Regions from separate parts of the Bradyrhizobium sp. A11 genome, predicted to be linked through region 3. Evidence: predicted binding sites of a transcription regulator. Region 3 holds the regulator's gene; each other region holds the start of a gene.
The links. The regulator LexA, encoded in region 3, represses DNA repair genes until DNA is damaged. The targets are predictions, from matches to a motif close to TGTTCNNNNTGTGTTCNG.
Positions count from the first base shown of each region.

Region 1: WI560_RS24940 (PA0069 family radical SAM protein) is a predicted target of LexA. The motif match lies at 2,124-2,141, and genes of this name have one in related genera.
Region 2: recA (recombinase RecA) is a predicted target of LexA. The motif match lies at 2,086-2,103, and genes of this name have one in related genera.

Region 1 is NZ_CP149509.1:5,295,560-5,301,939, reverse strand. Features, by position in the region: gene WI560_RS24945 (phosphoketolase) at 1-1,943, opposite strand, end outside; gene WI560_RS24940 (PA0069 family radical SAM protein) at 2,163-3,329, shown strand; gene WI560_RS24935 (VOC family protein) at 3,352-3,807, shown strand; gene WI560_RS24930 (ribonuclease HII) at 3,878-4,747, shown strand; gene WI560_RS24925 (glycosyltransferase family 39 protein) at 4,946-6,380, shown strand, end outside.
Region 2 is NZ_CP149509.1:4,521,348-4,527,727, forward strand. Features, by position in the region: gene gcvP (aminomethyl-transferring glycine dehydrogenase) at 1-731, shown strand, start outside; gene recA (recombinase RecA) at 925-2,013, opposite strand; gene WI560_RS21280 (hypothetical protein) at 2,382-2,582, shown strand; gene WI560_RS21285 (hypothetical protein) at 2,727-2,894, shown strand; gene WI560_RS21290 (DUF2798 domain-containing protein) at 3,419-3,676, opposite strand; gene WI560_RS21295 (DUF6894 family protein) at 4,021-4,254, shown strand; gene WI560_RS21300 (hypothetical protein) at 4,278-4,532, opposite strand; gene WI560_RS21305 (hypothetical protein) at 4,639-4,938, opposite strand; gene WI560_RS21310 (PaaI family thioesterase) at 5,260-5,724, shown strand; gene WI560_RS21315 (HdeA family protein) at 5,830-6,123, opposite strand; gene WI560_RS21320 (PilZ domain-containing protein) at 6,306-6,380, shown strand, end outside.
Region 3 is NZ_CP149509.1:3,116,564-3,122,943, reverse strand. Features, by position in the region: gene WI560_RS14390 (alpha-hydroxy acid oxidase) at 1-273, shown strand, start outside; gene WI560_RS14385 (HAD family hydrolase) at 313-936, shown strand; gene WI560_RS14380 (hypothetical protein) at 1,101-1,307, shown strand; gene glp (gephyrin-like molybdotransferase Glp) at 1,516-2,727, shown strand; gene lexA (transcriptional repressor LexA) at 2,903-3,604, shown strand; gene WI560_RS14365 (hypothetical protein) at 3,762-3,908, shown strand; gene WI560_RS14360 (hypothetical protein) at 3,996-4,430, shown strand; gene WI560_RS14355 (ComEC/Rec2 family competence protein) at 4,438-6,380, opposite strand, start outside.

The DNA.
Region 1 (6,380 bases), 2.2 Mb from region 3:
GCCTTGCGCAAGAGGTCGACGGCGGCGAGCGTCTCCAGCGTCGGGACATCGCCGGCGCAGGCCATCACCACGTCCGGTTCGCCGCCAGCCTTCTCCGTCCCCGCCCAGCTCCAGATGCCGATGCCGGCGTCGCAATGCGCCGCGGCGTCCCGCATCGACAGCCATTGCGGCGCCGGCTGCTTGCCGGCGACGATGACGTTGATGCGGTTGTAGGTGCGCAGGCAGTGGTCGGCGATCCACAGCAGCGTGTTGGCATCAGGCGGGAAGTAGATGCGGACGATATCGGCCTTCTTGTTGGCGACGAGATCGACGAAGCCAGGGTCCTGATGGCTGAAGCCGTTGTGGTCCTGACGCCAAACATGCGAGGTCAGGAGGTAATTCAGCGAGGCGATCGGACGGCGCCACGGCAGCTCGCGCGTCACCTTCAGCCATTTGGCGTGCTGATTGAACATGGAATCGACGATGTGGATGAAGGCCTCGTAGCACGAGAAGAAGCCGTGCCGGCCGGTGAGTAGATAGCCTTCGAGCCAGCCCTGGCAGAGATGCTCGCTCAGCACCTCCATGACGCGGCCATCCTGCGCCAGATGCACGTCGTAGGATTCGATCGGCTCCATCCAGACGCGCTCGGTCGCCTCGAACACGGCGTCCAGCCGGTTTGACGCGGTCTCGTCCGGGCCCATGATGCGGAAGTTGCGCTCCTTCGCATTGAGGCGGATGACGTCGCGCAGAAACTTGCCGAGCTCGCGCGTCGCTTCGGCTACGACGCCGCCGGGCTGCGGCACCTCGATCGCGAAGCGGTGGAAGTCCGGCAGCTTCAGCTCCTTCTTGAGCAGGCCGCCATTGGCATGCGGGTTGGCGCCCATGCGGCGATTGCCGCGAGGCGCGAGCGCCTGAAGCTCGGGAACGAGGGCACCGCTCGCGTCGAACAGCTTTTCAGGCTCGTAGCTGCGCATCCAGTCTTCGAGCACTTTCAGGTGCGCCGGGTTGTCGCGGCAGCCGGCGACGGGGACCTGATGCGCGCGCCAGAAGCCCTCGACCTTCTTGCCGTCGACCTCCTTAGGGCCGGTCCAGCCCTTCGGGCTGCGCAGCACGATCATCGGCCAGCGTGGCCGCTCGACGCTGCTGCGCCCGTCGCGGGCGTGCTGCTGAATCGAACGGATGCTGGCGAGCGCGACGTCGAGCGCGTCCGCCATGGCCTGGTGCATCAATTTGGGATCGTCACCCTCGACGAACAGCGGCTCGTGGCCGAAACCGCGAAAGAGATCGCGGATTTCCGCATCTCGCATCCGCCCCAGCACGGTCGGATTGGCGATTTTGTAGCCGTTGAGATGCAGGATCGGCAGCACCGCGCCGTCATGGGCGGGGTTCAGGAATTTGTTCGAGTGCCAGGACGCAGCCAGCGGGCCGGTCTCGGCCTCGCCGTCGCCGACGACGCAGGCGACGATCAAATCAGGATTGTCGAAGGCGGCGCCGTAGGCGTGCACCAGCGCGTAGCCGAGCTCGCCGCCCTCGTGAATCGAGCCCGGCGTTTCCGGCGCCGCATGGCTCGGGATGCCGCCGGGAAAGGAGAACTGCCTGAACAGCTTGCGCATGCCGTCCGCATCGCGGGCGATCTCGGGATAGATCTCGCAGTAGCTGCCTTCCAGATAGGTGTTGGCGACCATGCCGGGACCGCCATGCCCGGGGCCGCAGACATAGATCACGTCGAGATCGAGCGCGCGGATCGCGCGATTGAGATGGGCAAAGATGAAGTTCAAACCCGGCGTCGTGCCCCAATGGCCGAGCAGGCGCGGCTTGATGTGCTCGGCCCGCAACGGCTCGCGCAGCAGCGGATTGTCGAGCAGATAGATTTGTCCGACAGAGAGGTAGTTGGCGGCGCGCCAATAGCGATCAAGGAGATCGAGATCGCTGCTCGCGGCAGCTGATTGTTGTCGATTTGTCATGTTCTTGCCGATTGTTGCCGAGCTACGCCCCGCGATCGTCACCAACTTTGTTCCGGCGCGATCGATCCCGTTGCGACATCAAACGAGATCGTTACGACAGCCCTGTTGCGTGAGGTCAAAGGACCACGCTCGAAATTTGGGCGGCCGCTTTGCATGGGTTGTTTTTCCGTTTCTCATTTGTGTTCTTGATTTGTTCCTTCGACGTGCTATCTTCGCTCCATGAGTCCAGCAGCATCCTCTCATGCTCTCAAGCACCCGCCGGTCAAGGCGCCCTCCGAGCCGGCGGGTGCGGACTCTGATTTTCCGGAACTCGGCGTCGCCATCGACCGCGCCCGCAGGCGAGGGCGGGGGGCGCAGTCCAATGCCAGCGGCCGCTACGAGGCCGAGGCGCGCGTCGCTTTCGACGACGGCTGGCAGAGCCTGGAAGAGCTGCCGCCATTCAAGACCACGGTCGCAGTCGACACGTCGCGCAAGGTGATCACACGTAACGACTCACCCGACATCGGCTTCGACCGCTCGATCAATCCCTATCGCGGCTGCGAGCACGGCTGTGTCTACTGCTTCGCCCGGCCGACCCACGCTTATCTCGGCCTGTCGCCGGGCCTCGATTTCGAATCGAAGCTGTTTGCGAAACCCGAGGCGCCTTTGCTGCTGGAGAAGGAGCTCGCCGCCTCCGGCTACGAGCCGCGGATGATCGCGATCGGCACCAACACCGATCCGTATCAGCCGATCGAGCGCGAGCACCAGATCATGCGCGGCATCCTCGAGGTGCTGGAACGTGCCGGCCATCCCGTCGGCATCGTCACCAAATCGGCGCTGGTGCTGCGCGACATCGACATTCTCGCGCGGATGGCCAAGCGTAACCTCGCCAAGGTCGCGATATCAGTAACCTCGCTCGATCCGAAACTGGCCCGCACCATGGAGCCGCGCGCCGCGACGCCGCCGAAGCGGCTGGAAGCGCTGAAGCAGCTCTCGGACGTCGGCATTCCGACCACCGTGATGGTGGCGCCGGTGATCCCCGCGCTGAACGATTGCGAGATCGAGCGCATTCTCGATGCCGCCGCCCATGCCGGTGTCAAGGAAGCCTCCTATGTGCTGCTGCGGCTGCCGCTCGAGGTGCGCGATCTCTTCCGCGAATGGCTCATGGCGAATTATCCGGACCGCTACCGCCACGTCTTCACCCTGATCCGCGACATGCGCGGCGGGCGCGACTACGATGCGAAATGGGGCGAGCGGATGAAGGGCACCGGACCGATGGCGTGGACCATCGGCCGCCGCTTCGAGATCGCCTGCGAGCGGCTCGGGCTGAACAAGCGGCGCTCCAAGCTGACGACGGATCACTTTGCGCGGCCGAAGCGGAACGGCGACCAGCTCAGCCTGTTCTGATCGGAAACGGAAGAGGCGTCGCATGCCAGGGGAACTCAATGTGCCGGTGCCGCGGCTCACGGTCATCACGCTCGGCGTCAGCGACATCCGCGCCAGCATCGCTTTCTACGACGCGCTCGGTTTCTCGCGCCGGCTGAAGGCGACCGGCGAGGCCGTCGCGTTCTACGATACCGGTGGTCCCGTGCTCGCCTTGTATGGCTGGGATCAACTCGCGGCCGACGCGGGGCTGCCGGACCAGCCGAGACCGCAGGCCTTCCGCGGCATGACGATCGCCTGGAACTGTCGGACCCGCGAGGAGGTCGATGCGGTGATGGCCTTCGCGCTCGGCAAGGGGGCGAAGCTGGTGAAGACCGCGCACGAGACCCACTACGGCGGCTATTCCGGTTATTTTGCCGACCCCGACGGTCATCCCTGGGAGGTCGTGGTTGCGCCCGGCATCGATGTCGGCGACGACCGGCGGGTGCATCTGGCGGAGTAGGACCTGAATAGCGGGAATTGCGACAGGTTCCCGGTTGCGCAGGCCGGGCGCCTTGCGCACGATCCCGGCCATGATTCGGGACAAGTCCGCCACCAAGCCGGCTAAAGGCGCGCCTAATAAGCCGGGTAAGAAGGCTGCTGCGACCAAGGCCGCACCGGCCAAGGCAGCCAAGACGGCTGCGGCCCAAGCCATGGCCGCTCCCGCCGGCAAGAGAGGTATCATTGCCGTCGCTCCCCCGAGCTTTCGCCGCGAGCGCGCGCTGATCAAGCGCGGCGTCTGGCCGGTCGCCGGCTGCGACGAGGCCGGTCGCGGACCACTGGCTGGGCCGGTGGTGGCGGCCGCCGTGATTCTCGACCCCGACCGCATCCCGCGCGGCATCGACGATTCCAAGCGCCTGACGGCCGAGGAGCGCGAAAAGCTGTTCGACAAGATCTGCGCCACCGCGCAGGTCTCGGTTGCCGTTGCCTCGCCCTCGCGAATCGATCGCGACAACATCCTGCGCGCCTCGCTATGGGCGCTGAAGCGCGCCGTGGTGGCGCTGCCGGAGGCGCCCAGGCATGTCTTCGTCGACGGTCGCGACCGGCTCGACACGGAATGCGACTGCGAGGCCGTGATCGGCGGCGACGGCATCGTGCTGTCGATCGCCGCGGCCTCCATCATCGCCAAGGTGACGCGCGACCGCCTGATGTGCGCGCTGGCGCAGGACTGCCCCGGCTACGGCTTCGAGCAGCACAAGGGCTATGCCGTCCCCGAGCACCTCGACGCGCTCGACCGCCTCGGCCCCACCATCCACCACCGCAGCTTCTTCGCCCCGGTCGCCGCCGCGCGCGCCAAGCACATGCCCTGGACCGTCGAGCCGGTGCAGGACCTGTTTGCAGTGGCCGAGGTCGAGGTGCACTTGGAAGCGAACGTCGAGATCGACGCATCGGCAGGCCTCTAGGGACCTAACCCAGCTTTCTCGTCACGGCCGGGCCTGACCTGGCTGTCCACGTCTTTGATGCCGCACGAAGAACGTGGATGCCCGGGACAAGCCCGGGCATGACGAGCAGACCGAAGTTGCCACGACGGGCGACGCCCCTTATCAAAGTAATCGTGAGCGAACAGGGCCGGCTGGACGGCTGCATCTTTCGGGCGTTGCATGCGGTTTACCTCCCTGGTCATCGAGCTCATTCGCGCCCGGCCGCGGCTGATCGTATGGATCGCCGTGCTGCTGCAGGCTTTGATGTGGCTCGTCGTGGCGCTGGTGTTCTACCGCAGCCCCCCGGGCACCTTGGCGACGCTGCTGGCTTTCGGACGCGAATACCAGGTCGGCACCGACCTCGGTCCGCCCTTGGCGGTCTGGCTCGCCGACATCGCCTATCGCGCCGCCGGCGGCCACATGTTCGGCGTCTATGTGCTGGCCCAGCTCTGCGAGATCGCGACCTTCATCGCGCTGTATCACCTGTCCCGCGCCGTGGTCGGCTCGCAGCACGCGGTGCTCGCCGTGCTCTTGACCATGACGGTGCTCGCGTTCTCCTCCTCGGCGCTCGATTTCGGCCCCCTTGTGCTGGCCCGGCCGCTGTGGGCGCTGCTGCTGCTGCACTCCTGGCAGATCATCGGCCAGCGCCGCGGCAATGCCTGGTTCGCCTGGTCGATCGAGGCCGGCCTGTTGCTGCTGACGACGCCCGCGGCGATCTTTCTGCTGCTGCTGCTCGCCGTGTTCGCGGTCTCGACCGCCGGCGGCCGCCGCACGCTGCGTGCGCTCGATCCGCTGTTCGCGCTGATCGTCGTCGCGGTGCTGGCGCTGCCCTATGCGGTCTGGCTGATGCGGGCGGAGACGCTTGCGATGCCGGCCCTGCCGCAAGTTGCGGAGCTGAGTGCCCGCGCCCTGCATGCGGCCTGGCTGCTGGCCGGCCTCGTGCTCGGAGCCGCCGCGATCCCGGCGCTGACCTTCCTCAACACCGGGCTGTTTGCCGGCAAGGGCGAGGAGCCGCCGATCATCTTTCGGCCGCCGGTCGCGCCGCTGGCGCGCAACTTCGTCTATTTCTTCGCACTCGCCCCGGTGCTGGGCGGGGTGCTGGTCTCCGGCCTGCTGGGGCTCGAATCCGTCGTCGGCGGCGCCGGCGTCGTGCTGGTGATGTCCGGGCTTGCCGTGGTGGTCGCGGCGGGCGATCTCATTGCGATGCGCCGCGCGCGGATGCTGCGCATGGTGTGGGCGGCCGCCGTCGTGGCCCCGGCCATCGGCGTCGTCCTGGGCGTCCTGCTGCTGCCCTGGACCGGCACGGGCGAGATCGCGACCTCGATGCCGGCGCGTGCGATCTCGGACTTCTTCGACGACAGCTTTGCCCGCCGCACCAACCACCGCCTGCGCGCCGTTGCGGGCGAGACGCAACTTGCGAGCCTGATCACGCTGCATTCAGGTCGTCCGCATCTCTTCATCGATGCCGACCCTGCGCGCACGCCTTGGATGAATCACGCCAAATTCAGCGAGACCGGCGGCGTCGTGGTCTGGCGCGCCTCCGACACCGCCGGCACGCCGCCGCCGGACATCCTCAAGCGCTTTCCCGGCATTGTGCCGGAAGTGCCGCGTGCCT
Region 2 (6,380 bases), 1.4 Mb from region 3:
CCGGCATGGGCCCGATCGGCGTGAAGGCGCACCTTGCGCCATTCCTGCCCGGACACCCGGCAACGCAGGCGGATGCCCCAGTCGGCCCGGTTTCGGCCGCGCCGTTCGGCTCGGCCTCGATCCTGACCATCTCCTACATCTACATCCTGATGATGGGCGGCGAAGGCCTGAAGCGCGCCACCGAAATCGCGATCCTCAACGCCAACTACATCGCAGCCCGCCTCGATCCGCACTTCCCGGTGCTCTACAAGAACGAGAAGGGCCGTGTCGCCCACGAGTGCATCGTCGATCCCCGTCCGCTGAAGACGACCTCAGGCGTCACCGTCGATGACATTGCCAAGCGCCTGATCGATTACGGCTTCCACGCCCCGACCATGAGCTTCCCGGTGCCGGGCACGCTGATGATCGAGCCGACCGAGTCGGAATCGAAGGCCGAGCTCGACCGCTTCTGCGACGCCATGATCGCGATCCGCAAAGAAATCGCCGAGGTCGAGGCCGGCCGCTTCAAGATCGAAGCCTCGCCCTTGCGTCACGCCCCGCACACCGTGCACGACATCGCCGATGATGATTGGAAGCGCGCCTATACCCGCAGCGAGGGCTGCTTCCCCCAGGGCGTCTCACGCACCGACAAATACTGGAGCCCCGTGGGCCGCGTCGACAACGTCTATGGCGACCGCAACCTGGTGTGCTCCTGCCCGCCGGTGAGCGACTACGCGCAAGCCGCGGAGTAAGCCGCGACGGAAGGTTTCGTAAGGCGGGCAAAGCGCAAGCATGCCCACCACCTTTGTATGCGGTGAAAGATGGTGGGCACGGCGCTGACGCGCCTTTGCCCACCCTACGCCAAAAAAGAAACGGGCACCGAAGACGTCGGCAACTCAACGTCCTCAGCGCCCGCTCCTCGCGAAAAACTTGGGTGTCTAAGATCTACTCGTCCGTCGGCTCCTCGCCGTCGGCATCGCGCTCGGGCGTGCCGGCCAGGATCTGCTCGGCGATCAGGCCGGAGTTCTGGCGGATCGCGGTCTCGATCTTGGCGGTGATGTCGGGGTTGGCCTTCAAGAACGCTTTCGAGTTCTCGCGGCCCTGGCCGAGGCGCTGGCTGTCATAGGAGAACCAGGCGCCAGATTTCTCGACGATGCCGGCCTTGACGCCGAGATCGAGGATCTCGCCCATCTTGGAGACCCCCTCGCCGTACATGATGTCGAACTCGACCTGCTTGAACGGGGGCGCCAGCTTGTTCTTGACCACCTTGACGCGCGTGGTGTTGCCGACCACCTCGTCGCGCTCCTTGATCGCGCCGATGCGGCGGATGTCGAGGCGGACGGAGGCGTAGAACTTCAGCGCGTTGCCGCCGGTCGTGGTCTCAGGCGAGCCGTACATCACGCCGATCTTCATGCGGATCTGGTTGATGAAGATGACCATGGTGTTGGACTTGTTGATCGAGGCCGTGAGCTTGCGCAGCGCCTGGCTCATCAGACGGGCCTGCAGACCCGGCAGCGCATCGCCCATCTCGCCCTCGAGCTCGGCCTTCGGCACCAGCGCCGCGACCGAATCGATCACCAGCACGTCCACCGCACCGGAGCGCACCAGCGTGTCGCAGATCTCCAGCGCCTGCTCGCCGGTGTCGGGCTGCGAGATCAGGAGCTCGTCGATGTTGACGCCGAGCTTGCGGGCGTAGACCGGGTCGAGCGCGTGCTCGGCGTCGATGAAGGCGCAGATGCCGCCCTTCTTTTGTGCTTCCGCGACCGTATGCAACGCCAGCGTGGTCTTGCCTGAGGATTCCGGCCCGTAGATCTCGACGATGCGCCCCTTGGGCAGGCCGCCGATGCCGAGCGCGATATCCAGCCCGAGCGAGCCCGACGACACCGCCTCGATGTCCATGGACCGGTCGTTCTTGCCGAGCTTCATCACCGAGCCCTTGCCGAACTGGCGCTCGATCTGGGAGAGCGCGGCGGCCAGAGCTTTACTCTTGTCCATGGAAGATCCTTCGACGATACGCAGGGCAGTGGCGGACATAGGTCGTGCTCCTTATGGCGAGGATTCGCGTGAGGGACAAACGGTTGCGAGGCGGCGCGGCAATAAAAGCAATGTACCCTATTTGTTCTAGGTTCGCAATATGTTCTTTCTGAAATTGGCGACTGTCCGTCCATTCCGCCCCAAACCTGAAATTGAAGACTTGATTTATTGCAACCCCACAACGATGATCCAAATTCAGGCCAGAAACGGTGCGGTTCCGCGCGGCGCTTTGGCGCCCGATCCATGTCGATCTTTAGTCAGCCGGCTTCGCCACGGGCTTTGTGTACACAACTGAACAGACGCCGTTCCGCTTATGGATCCTAATTGATCCTCACCCGCGCGGGACCGCGCACGGATAGGATCGTGCCATGTTCAAGCGGCGACGTTTCAAGCAACAACTGACCCTTCAAGACCGGCTCTCCGCATGGGTGAAGCAGGTCAAGGAGGACGCCGCCAGCCTGCCTCCCGGCCCCGAGCGGGACGCCCTGCTCAAGAAGGCGCGCCAGGCCGAAATGGCGAATCATCTGCACGACTGGGTCAAATCCCCCGGGCTGCAACCGCCGAAATAGCCGAGCGGCCCCGACGTCCTTGTCCGACCGAGCTCGACGCGCCCAATAGCGGTCGCCGTCATCGTTCCGCAATCGCATGGCACCGAACCTTTCGCGGTCTGGGGCCTTCTTCAGGATGAGACCGCAACTCTGGGGACCTCAGTCATGACGGACAACGAGCACCGCGAAACGATCAGGCGCAAACCTCTGCCGGAGGCGGCGCATGAGGAGATGATGAAGTTCGAGCGCACGGAAAACGAGTTCCGCAGGAAGGATCGCGAAGAGCGGGCCAGCGAGCTCCATCTTCCCCTGAATGAAATCAAGATCCACTAGGGCCTGCTGCGACCTGACCCGCAACAACTGACGCTTTAGCCGGTCGGATCAATCGACCGGCAAGAGCGCGTCATCGCAGGCCCTCCTTGGCGAGTCGCGAACGGCTGAGGTATCCAAACACCTCAATCAACCCACTGAAAGAACAGCAGAATTTCATTCACGCTACTGTGCATGGGGTTGTTTTCCCATTTTTTAGATTGGCCGCATGACGCCGCCCGCGATCATCGCAGGACGCGACTGCCGGCAGTGCCCGCCCTACAGCAGCGCGAGTAGCACGAGGCCGATCACCAGCACCACGAAGCCAGCCGCTGTCGCGGCGGCGAACGACCGCTCTACGTTATCCATGATGCCACCCCATCGTCGGCGTGCCACGTTTCCCCCATGGCCGCGCCGAACGGTCTGGAATCTTGCCGACCTGTGTGACCGCAGTTGTGCGAACGGATGTCGAAATTGGGACCGCTGCGGGGCCAGTCTGCGGCCTCAGTACAGGCCGGCAAACCTGCCGCCGGTCAGGCTGTGCTACTTCATGCCTGGCTGCCGGCGCGCGGATCCCTCTCTTCCCGGGTCAGGCGCAGCGCGAAGGCGCGGATCGCGGGCGCGGCCAGGAGCACGATCGGCAGCATCGCGGCCCAGGCGATCAGCCACGACGCCATCCAGTGGCCGAGGAAGATCGTCGCGCTGCCGGCGGGCAAGCTGGCGATCCCCGCCGCGATCAGCGAGGTCAGTCCGGACTGGATGATCCCGAACACGAAATGACTGTAGCGGCGGGGAATGCCGAGCATGACGGACCCATGTTGTTGGCCGTCATCACGGCAAGCAAGGCACATGCCGCCGCGTGCATCGGAAGCCGTTGGCGGGTCCGGCCTGCGTTGCGTCTCCCCCAGCGGCGCAAAGAACGCGACCGGATGGAGCCCAGGAACTCTGTTCTTGGTCGGAGAACCACGGGGTAACCTACCGTCAACCAACAGATTTTCCTCGTCGCGGGAATATGACCACGATCAGCATGTCTGCGGGCGGCGGCATCACCCGTAGCCGCCCGGAATTGATCTGACGCGGGTTTGGGATTGGACTGCGCGCGCCCGTGGCCTTGGGGGCGAGGCCGTCACGCGCGCGATCGGTGCCAGCCATGCCGCTCTATTTCTTTCGTATCCGGAATGGCCGTTATTCCGGCTGCGCCGACCAGGCGACGGAATTTGCCGATCGCGATTCGGCCTGGAAAGAGATGACCAATGTCTGCGCCGACATGACCGCCGGCATTGCGCGCAAGCTCCAGGAAAATTCCGAATGGCACATGGAGCTGCTGGACGAGGCCAAGGAGCCCGTCTTCCGGATCCGCATCGTCGCCGAAACCCTCGACTAGGAAGAGGCTCGAGCAGGCCGGCTTCAGTCCGCGCTGGGCAGCCGCCGCATGGTGAATTCGATGTCGCCGCCCGGCAGTTCGCGCCAGGTCTCGACCGCGCTCATATAGCCGGCCTTGGGGTAGCGGGCGAAGAACGCCTGGGCCCGTTCCCGCGCCGCTGCGCGCGGCAGCGTGAAGGTCTCGCGCAGATAGCCGTCGCCGAAAGTTGGGCCGGGCTTGCCGGCCGCCTTGCGCCGGCGCGCCATACGCTCGGCGAGATCCCGCGGACGATCGGCCATGTCCTGCCCTCCTCTACGCGCTACGCTCAGAGGCAAATGTAGGGCGCGAGCCGGCCGAAGAGGAGTCCTGTCCGAAGGCCTGTGCTGCCCCCGGACGAAGCTTTGGTCAGTTGGCGGCCGTGCCGCTCTTGGTCTTCTTCGGCGCGCTGCTTGCGGCCGATGCCTTCGGCGCCGGCTGCTTCGGCGGATCGGCGCGCATGCCGCCCCAGGGATCATTGGACGCCTTGGACTCCGGGATCTTCTTCAGCGTTTCCTTGTAGGCCTTCTCGCGCTCGGCCTCGACCGCCTTCTCCTCCGGCGTCTTGCTCGGGCCGTCCTGCATCAAATTGATATTGGGCAATTGCGCATAGGCAGGTCCCGCCAGCGCTGCCAGCAGCAGCACCGCCGCCATACGGAAAAGCTTCATCGTCTACTCCTTGATCATCCATGAGGCACAGGGGGGGCCCGCTAGGACCGGTCCGACCGGCACGATTTGGGCCCATGCAGCCAATCGTCCCAGATCGGGCCGCATCTGGTGCACCCGCTCAGCGCAAGGCCGAGCGCGATCATACCAAAGACGAGGACACACCGACGCAACATCATCCACCCGTTCCCAAGCGAGGCATCATACCGGGCCAAGTCAGGCATTTTCAAGCCGACGGGACCGCCGCGAGACCGGGTGACTTTGCGGCGCCGATGCGCTCACAATGGGACGAAACATCCGGCAATACAGGAGAGCGCGACAGCAATGCAAAGCCAGCCAGACGCCGAATTCGGCCTCACCGACGCCAGACGCATCCTCGGCGAGGTTTTTGCGCCCTGGGTCCAGGACCTCAACCTCGCGGTCGAGCGCCTCGAACACGCGCAGCCGGCGGACGCGCCGGACTGGCAGCCGGGCGCGCTGCTGCGCATGCCGTTCTCGGAACGGTTGTGCCGCCATGGCGGCGTGGTCTGCGGCCAGGCCCTGATGGCGCTCGCCGACACCGCGATGGTGATCGCGATCCTTGCGGCCAATCGTGGCTATCGTCCGATGACGACGGTCGACCAGACCACGCATTTCATGCGCGCGGTGTCCTCGTCGGACGTCCTGGCGGACGCGCGCGTGGTGCGGCTCGGGCGCACCATGAGCTTCGGCCGCGTCACGCTGCTGTCGGCGACCGACAACAAGCCGGCCGCGATGGTATCCAGCGCGTTCGCGATGTTGCCGGGCTGATCAAAAAGCGAGAGCCGCGCGCGCAAAGCGCACCGCGGCTCTCCATCACGGTCGCATCGAGACCCCAGCCGCGACTGCGGCCGGCGCTTCGGTCCGCTCTTCCAGCTACTTGCCGAGCACCTCGTCAGCCGCCGTGACGATGCTGGCGGTCGGATTCTTTCCGCAATAGGCACCAAACTTCTTGGCGTTCGCGATGAACACGTCGGTGTCGATGATCGCGTTGTCCTCGTCGCCCTTGTACCAGCCATCCATCCAGGTCAGCACGACCTGGATGTTGTCTTCGCCGCTCTCGAGGAACTGCTTGCAGCTCATGGTCGAAAGGTCCCATTTGACGGCGTGGGCGGGCATCGACGACAGCGAAAGCGCAGCGGCGAACAGAAGCGAAAGCGTGGTCTTCATCGGAATCTCCATCGGCGCCGTGACGCCATAAAAGAAAAGGTTGCAGGGAAATCGGCGGAGAGGCTCTCCGCTCGAACGTCGTAAACGAAGTCTGAAGCGCCGCGCGAGCAGCGCCGATATTGAGTTTAGTTCAACGTAATTTCTATGCATTACTCCACAATCATCGTGATGGACCGACGCCGATGATCGAGAAGCGTACAGCGCAGCGCTACCGTGTTTTCAAGGGTGGAACGATCACCTTCGAAAACAACGGCATC
Region 3 (6,380 bases):
CGCGGCACCGACATCGTCAAGGCGATTGCGGCAGGCGCAGATCTCGTCGGCATCGGCCGGCTGCAATGCTGGGCGCTGGCGGCCTCAGGCGAAGCCGGCATCACGCGGATGCTGGAGCTGTTGGAGGACGAGGTGCTGCGCTGCCTCGGCCTGTTGGGTGCCACCTCGTTTGCCGAGATCGACAAATCCTGCCTGCATCCGGCGACCGCCACCAACGCGCCGAGCGTGTTCAGCGCGTTCCCGCTGTTCGACCACGAGCCTTATCGTTACTGACCTGCGGATTCCTGCCGACCCTGAGGTGAAAAGGACGCAATGACATCGCTCTCTCCCGGCAGCGCGGATGCGCTTCTGTTCGATCTCGGGCGCGTGGTGCTCGACATCGACTTCTCCAAGGCGATCGCCTGCTGGGCGGGGCACGCCGGCTGCCAGCCCGAAAGCATCGTCGCGCGCTATGTGCGCGACGAGGCCTACCGGCTGCACGAGGTCGGCAAGATCAGCGACGCGGACTATTTCGCCTCGTTACGCGCTTCACTGGGCATCGGCATCTCGGACGCCCAGTTCCTGGAGGGCTGGAACGCGATCTTCGCCGGCGAGATGCCTGAGATCGCCGAGCTGTTGCCGCGTGCGGCAAAGCAGATGCCGCTCTACGCCTTCTCCAACACCAATCGGCCGCATGTTGATTATTTCTCGAAGGAATATGCCGATCTGCTCGGCCATTTCCGCGAGTTGTACCTGTCATCCAGCATCGGCCTGCGCAAACCGGACGCAGACGCTTTCGACCATGTCGTCGCGGCGATCGGCGTGCCGGCCGAGCGCATCGTGTTCTTCGACGATCTCGAAGAGAACATCGAGGGCGCGCGGGCGCGCGGATTGACGGCGGTGCACGTGACATCGCCGCGCGACGTCGGGAACGCATTGAAGGCGTTGGGCATTTGATCCCGGCCCCTGATCAGAAGGAGCCCACTGCAAACCGCGTCCGGAACTAAACAAAATCTGTGGAACCCGCCCCCTTTGTGCATTTTTATACAGAGTTCCCGGAACGGAATACCACCCTTCGGACTCATGAGTCCGTTGGGACTTCTACATTGGGACTGATCGACGTGCTGGGCAAAACCTACCTCACCAAGCAAGCCTCTCTGTTGCTTGAGTTCGCCAGAACCACCTCGGATTCCGAGCTTTCCGCCAAGCTGATCAGCAAGGCTGCGGACCTGAAATCGCAGGCCGATCCGCTCCCCGACAAGGACCAAGGCCCCAAACCTCCCGACGTCGCATGGGACATCAGCCCGGACGATCCCACGGCACCTTGAACACATGAGCGGGGCGCGCTGGCCAGCTCAGTGTTGGCCAGGGTCATGCCGGCCGTTTCGCCTTTAGAATCACGTGTGCGAACTTGCACTTGCTCGATCTCGGAGAGCACGCAGGATAGATCATCCTGCGTGCTGCTTTGCCTCGCGTCTGCAGTCAGCTAGAACTCTCGCCGCCCCATTGAACGATGTGCGAGCAGGAGTTTCGCCCGTGGCCCTGATGCCGGTTTCCGACGCCCTTGCTGCGGTGCTGGCAGGTGCAGAGCCGCTGCCTGAACAGATGGTTTCGCTCGACGAGGCCTATCACCGCGTGCTCGCGCATGACGTCGCGGCGCGCCGCACGCAGCCGCCGCAGGCGATGTCGGCGATGGACGGCTACGCCGTGCGCGCGGCCGATGCGGCAACGGTCGATTCCCGGCTGACGGTGATCGGCGAGATCGCAGCCGGCCGTCCTTTCACGAGAGCGGTTGGCGCCGGCGAAGCCGTGCGGATCTTCACCGGCGGCGTCATCCCGGACGGAGCGGACGCGGTCGTGATCCAGGAGGACACTGTCGCGGACGGCAACAGCGTCACCATCAAGGAAGCCGCGATCGCCGGACGGCACGTCCGCCCGGCCGGCGTCGATTTCCGCGAGGGTGACGTGCTCCTGCGCAAGGGAACCCGCCTGACGGAGCGCGATCTCGCGCTTGCAGCGGCGATGAATCATCCCGACCTCGCGGTATGCAGCCGTCCCAAGGTTGCGATCCTCGCCACCGGCGACGAGCTGGTGAGGCCGGGCACCACGCCCGGGCACGGCCAGATCGTCTATTCCAACGGCTACGCCCTGCACGCGCTCGCCCGCAGCGAGGGCGCCGAGACCATCGACCTCGGTGTCGCCGCCGACACGCTGCAGGCCACCTCCGCCGGTATCCGCCGCGCCCGCGAGTGCGGTGCTGACATCCTGATCACGACCGGCGGCGCATCGGTCGGCGACCATGATCTGGTCCAGCAGGCGCTGCGGGGCGAAGGCATCTCGATGGCGTTCTGGAAGATCGCGATCCGGCCCGGCAAGCCGATGATGCACGGACGGCTCGGAGCGATGCGCGTGATCGGCCTGCCCGGCAATCCCGTGTCGTCCTACGTGTGCGCATTCCTGTTCATGGTGCCGTTGATTCGCGCCTTGTCGGGCCGTTCAGTGATTCATCATCGCCGCGAGCGCGCCGTGCTGGGCAAGGATCTCGGCGCCAACGACCAGCGCGAGGATTATCTGCGCGCGCGCCTGGAACTGCGCGACGATGGTGCGCAAGTCGCCGTTCCCGTCAGCCATCAGGATTCCTCTCTGCTTGCGAATCTTGCTGCGGCACAGGTACTTCTCGTGCGCGCACCGTTCGCGCCGAAGGCCGAGGCGGGCAGCCCTTGCGAGGTGCTGCGTCTCCCCGTCTGAGTGCACGGCCACACGCATTCCGCGAGATCGCCGCCGTTCACGGTAAATTAAGCAGTTGCGGAACATGTATCGAACATATAGTGTCCGTTCATGATTTGTTTCGAGCATGTAGCGACTTATCGCTGAACTCATCGTCTCGGAATCGAACGACATCAACCGGGGGACTTTGGTCGAGATGTTAACTCGCAAACAATACGAGCTTCTGAGGTTCATCAGCGAACGTTTGAAGGAAAGCGGTGTGCCGCCCTCCTTCGACGAGATGAAGGATGCGCTCGACCTGCGCTCGAAGTCGGGCATCCACCGCCTGATCACCGCGCTCGAGGAGCGTGGCTTCATCCGCCGCCTGCCCAACCGCGCACGCGCCATCGAAGTGATCAAGCTGCCCGAGCTCCAGGCTGCCGCCGGCGCCCGGCGCGGCTTCACGCCGAGCGTCATCGAGGGCAATCTCGGCAAGGTTCGCACGAGCTCCAGCCCCTCCATGGACGAGGGTGAGCGGCCGGTGGCGGTGCCCGTGATGGGCCGTATCGCGGCCGGCACGCCGATCGAGGCGTTGCAGACCCGCAGCCACACCATCAGCGTGCCGCCCGACATGCTCGGCTCGGGCGAGCACTACGCGCTCGAAGTGCGCGGCGATTCCATGGTGGAAGCCGGCATCCTCGACGGCGACATGGCGCTGATCCAGCGCAACGAGAGCGCCGATACCGGCGACATCGTGGTGGCGCTGATCGACGACGAGGAGGCCACGCTCAAGCGCTTCCGCCGCCGCGGCGCCTCGATCGCACTCGAGCCGGCCAATGCCGCTTATGAGGTGCGCATCCTGCCGCCGAACCGCGTGAAGATTCAGGGCAAGCTGATCGGGCTTTACCGGAAGTACTGATACCGAGCATCAAGCGCCGGGCGCGCTTCGGCAATCGCATTTGAATTTTGCAGAGGTCGTCATGCCCGGGCTTGTCCCGGGCATCCACGTTCATTGTGCTGCGTGGAAGGCGTGGATGGCCGGGACAAGCCCGGCCATGACGCTGTGGAGGCGGCTGGTGACCATCGCCACACGCGATAGCCCTGCGCGTGCCGGCAGCGCCGATACGCCGGCCAAATGCAAGGATGCGATGTTTGTTCCTATCGAATCCGGGAAAGATAATGTGATCGCGCGCTGCGGACGCGAGCCGCAGATTTGCCCATAACCAAGCAGAGCGTTGCAGGCTTCCACTCTGATTGAGGCCTGCGCCTCGACGAGACGCGGGTCGCTATCTTCGCATGAGGAGCACCCGATGTGTGACTACAGCCTGCATGCCGTCGCAACGCGTCCCGCCGAAGTCGGCGAGACGATCGTCACGACAACCTTCCGCGGCACCTCGACGCGCGGCTTCGCCTCCGAAGCCGATCTCTCCGTTGCGGTCTGCCTGCTGCCGGGGACGGAGCTCGCCTTCGCCGACAACGTCCGTTACGACAACCGCTGGATCTGGACGCGCACCGTCAACTCCCGCGTCGGCAAGTTCGGCAAGATCGATCCGCACATTCCCGATCGCCATCACGACGCGATCGAATTTCCTGACGGCAAATACGTGCTGGTGACTCAGCTGGTCGAAGGCCAGCGCGCAACCGTGCTGCAGCTGCCGGTGACGCAGCCGGTCGGCGAGCGCGAGCACAAGCCTGAGATCATCGCCGACAGTCGGCCGCCGGTCACGCGCCTGCCGATCGGCTGATCAAAGCTCAGTCCTCGGCCTGAAGATCGGCCTCCGACGGCGTTGCGTCGCGGACGCGCGGAGCCGCCTTCGGCATGAGGGCTCCTTCGAAATCGCCCTCGCCGGCGACTGCCGGCGACCAGGGGCGGTTTGCACCTCTCGCCTTGACCGCCTCAACCGCAAATCCGTCGCCATGCCGTGTCAACGCCAGCGCGCCCTGGCGAGCGAGCCGCTGCCGATCCACCACCATCGCCGCGCAATCGGGCGGCGCGGGCCGCGACGTCACCACCAGCGCGGCGCGGCTGCAATCGTCCGCCAGCGCTTCGATGCGCGAGGCCAGCGCGACCAGGCGTCCATCGGCGAGCGGCGTCACGCAGCCGGCCTCGTCGCACGACACTCCCTCGGCCAACGTGCTGCTGGCGGCATCGCGCGGATCGGCGTCGGCCGCCAGCCATTCCTTCAGCAGGAAACTGTCCTTGCCCGCCCTGATCAGGTGCAGACGCCCGTCCCCGCCCCGCACCGCGACGCTGGCGCCGTCCCCGGCAATCAGGACATCAGGCTGCCGTGCCGATAGGCCCCAGGCGATGGACGCCAGCAGCACCACGGCACCGCACCAGCGCAAGGGCGTGCGCAACAGACCCATCAGGATGATGCCGAGGCTCGCGGCGATCAGCGGCGCGATGCCGAACGCCGGGATGCGGCCGACCGCGCCCGGCAATGCCGCGACCCAGCGCGAGACCGCGACCATCCAGTCGATGCCCAGGCCCATCAGCCACCAGAACACGCCATCGAGCCCGAACGGCGCTGCGAGCAATCCCAACAGCCCCGCTGGCATCACCAGCACTGAGACCACCGGCATCGCCCCGAGATTAGCGAGCACGCCATAGGGCGTGACGCGATGGAAGTGGAAGGCGGCATAGGGCGTGGTCGCAAGCCCCGCGATCAGCGAGGCCAGGAACAACATCGCGATCTCGCGGCCGCCCCACAGCGCGACGCGTGCGGTCGCCGAATGATCGGGCGCGGCCAGCAGGTTCGGCATGCCGATCTGCACCAGCGCCACCAGACCGAGCGTTGCCGCAAACGACATCTGGAAGCTCGGATGCACCAGTGCCTCCGGCGCGACCGCGAGCACGATCAGCGCCGCCACCGCCAGCGTGCGGAAGGTGATGGCGCGGCGGTCGACCATCACCGCGATCAGCACCACCGCCGTCATGAAGAACGATCGCTGCGTTGCGACCTCGGCACCCGAGAGCAGCAGATAGAACGCGGCGGCCACCAAAGCTGCGGCCGCCGACCATTTCTTGATGGCGAACCCGACGGTGAGGCCCGGGATCAACGCCAGCAGCGCGCGCACCGCGAAGAAAACGACGCCCGCGACCACCGCCATGTGATAGCCGGAGATGGAGAGAACGTGCCCGAGCCCCGAGATGAACATCGCGTCGTTGACGGGCGCGGAGATCGCATCGCGCCGCCCGGTGAGCAGCGCGGTCGCGATCGCGCGGTTGTCGCCCTCGAGCGTCGCGCGGATGCGCGCGTCGATCGCATCGCGCAGGCCTTGCATGAAGGCGGCGTAGCGCAGCCGCAGGCCGCCGGCGTCCGGCGGGGTCGAAGCCGTGATCGCGCCCATCACGAAGCCGGAGGCGCCGATGCCCTGAAAGAACATATCCCGCGAGAAGTCGTAGCTACCCGGGCGCACCGGCGAGAGCGGCGGCATCAGCCGCGCTTTCAACTGAACGAAGCTGCCGACCTCGGGCGCGGTGCCCTTGCGCACCGACAGGCGGACGCGATCGAGCCTGACGTCGCTGCGCTGCGCCTCCATGGCGGTGACGCGCAGCACGAAGCGGTCGGTGCGCTCGCGGATGTCGCGCGTCTCGACGAAGCCCGACAGCGACACGGAATAGAGCGGCTTGGCCAGCACGGTATGGGTGACGCGCGCCGTCTTCCAGGTCGCCCCGGCAAAGCCGGAAGCGA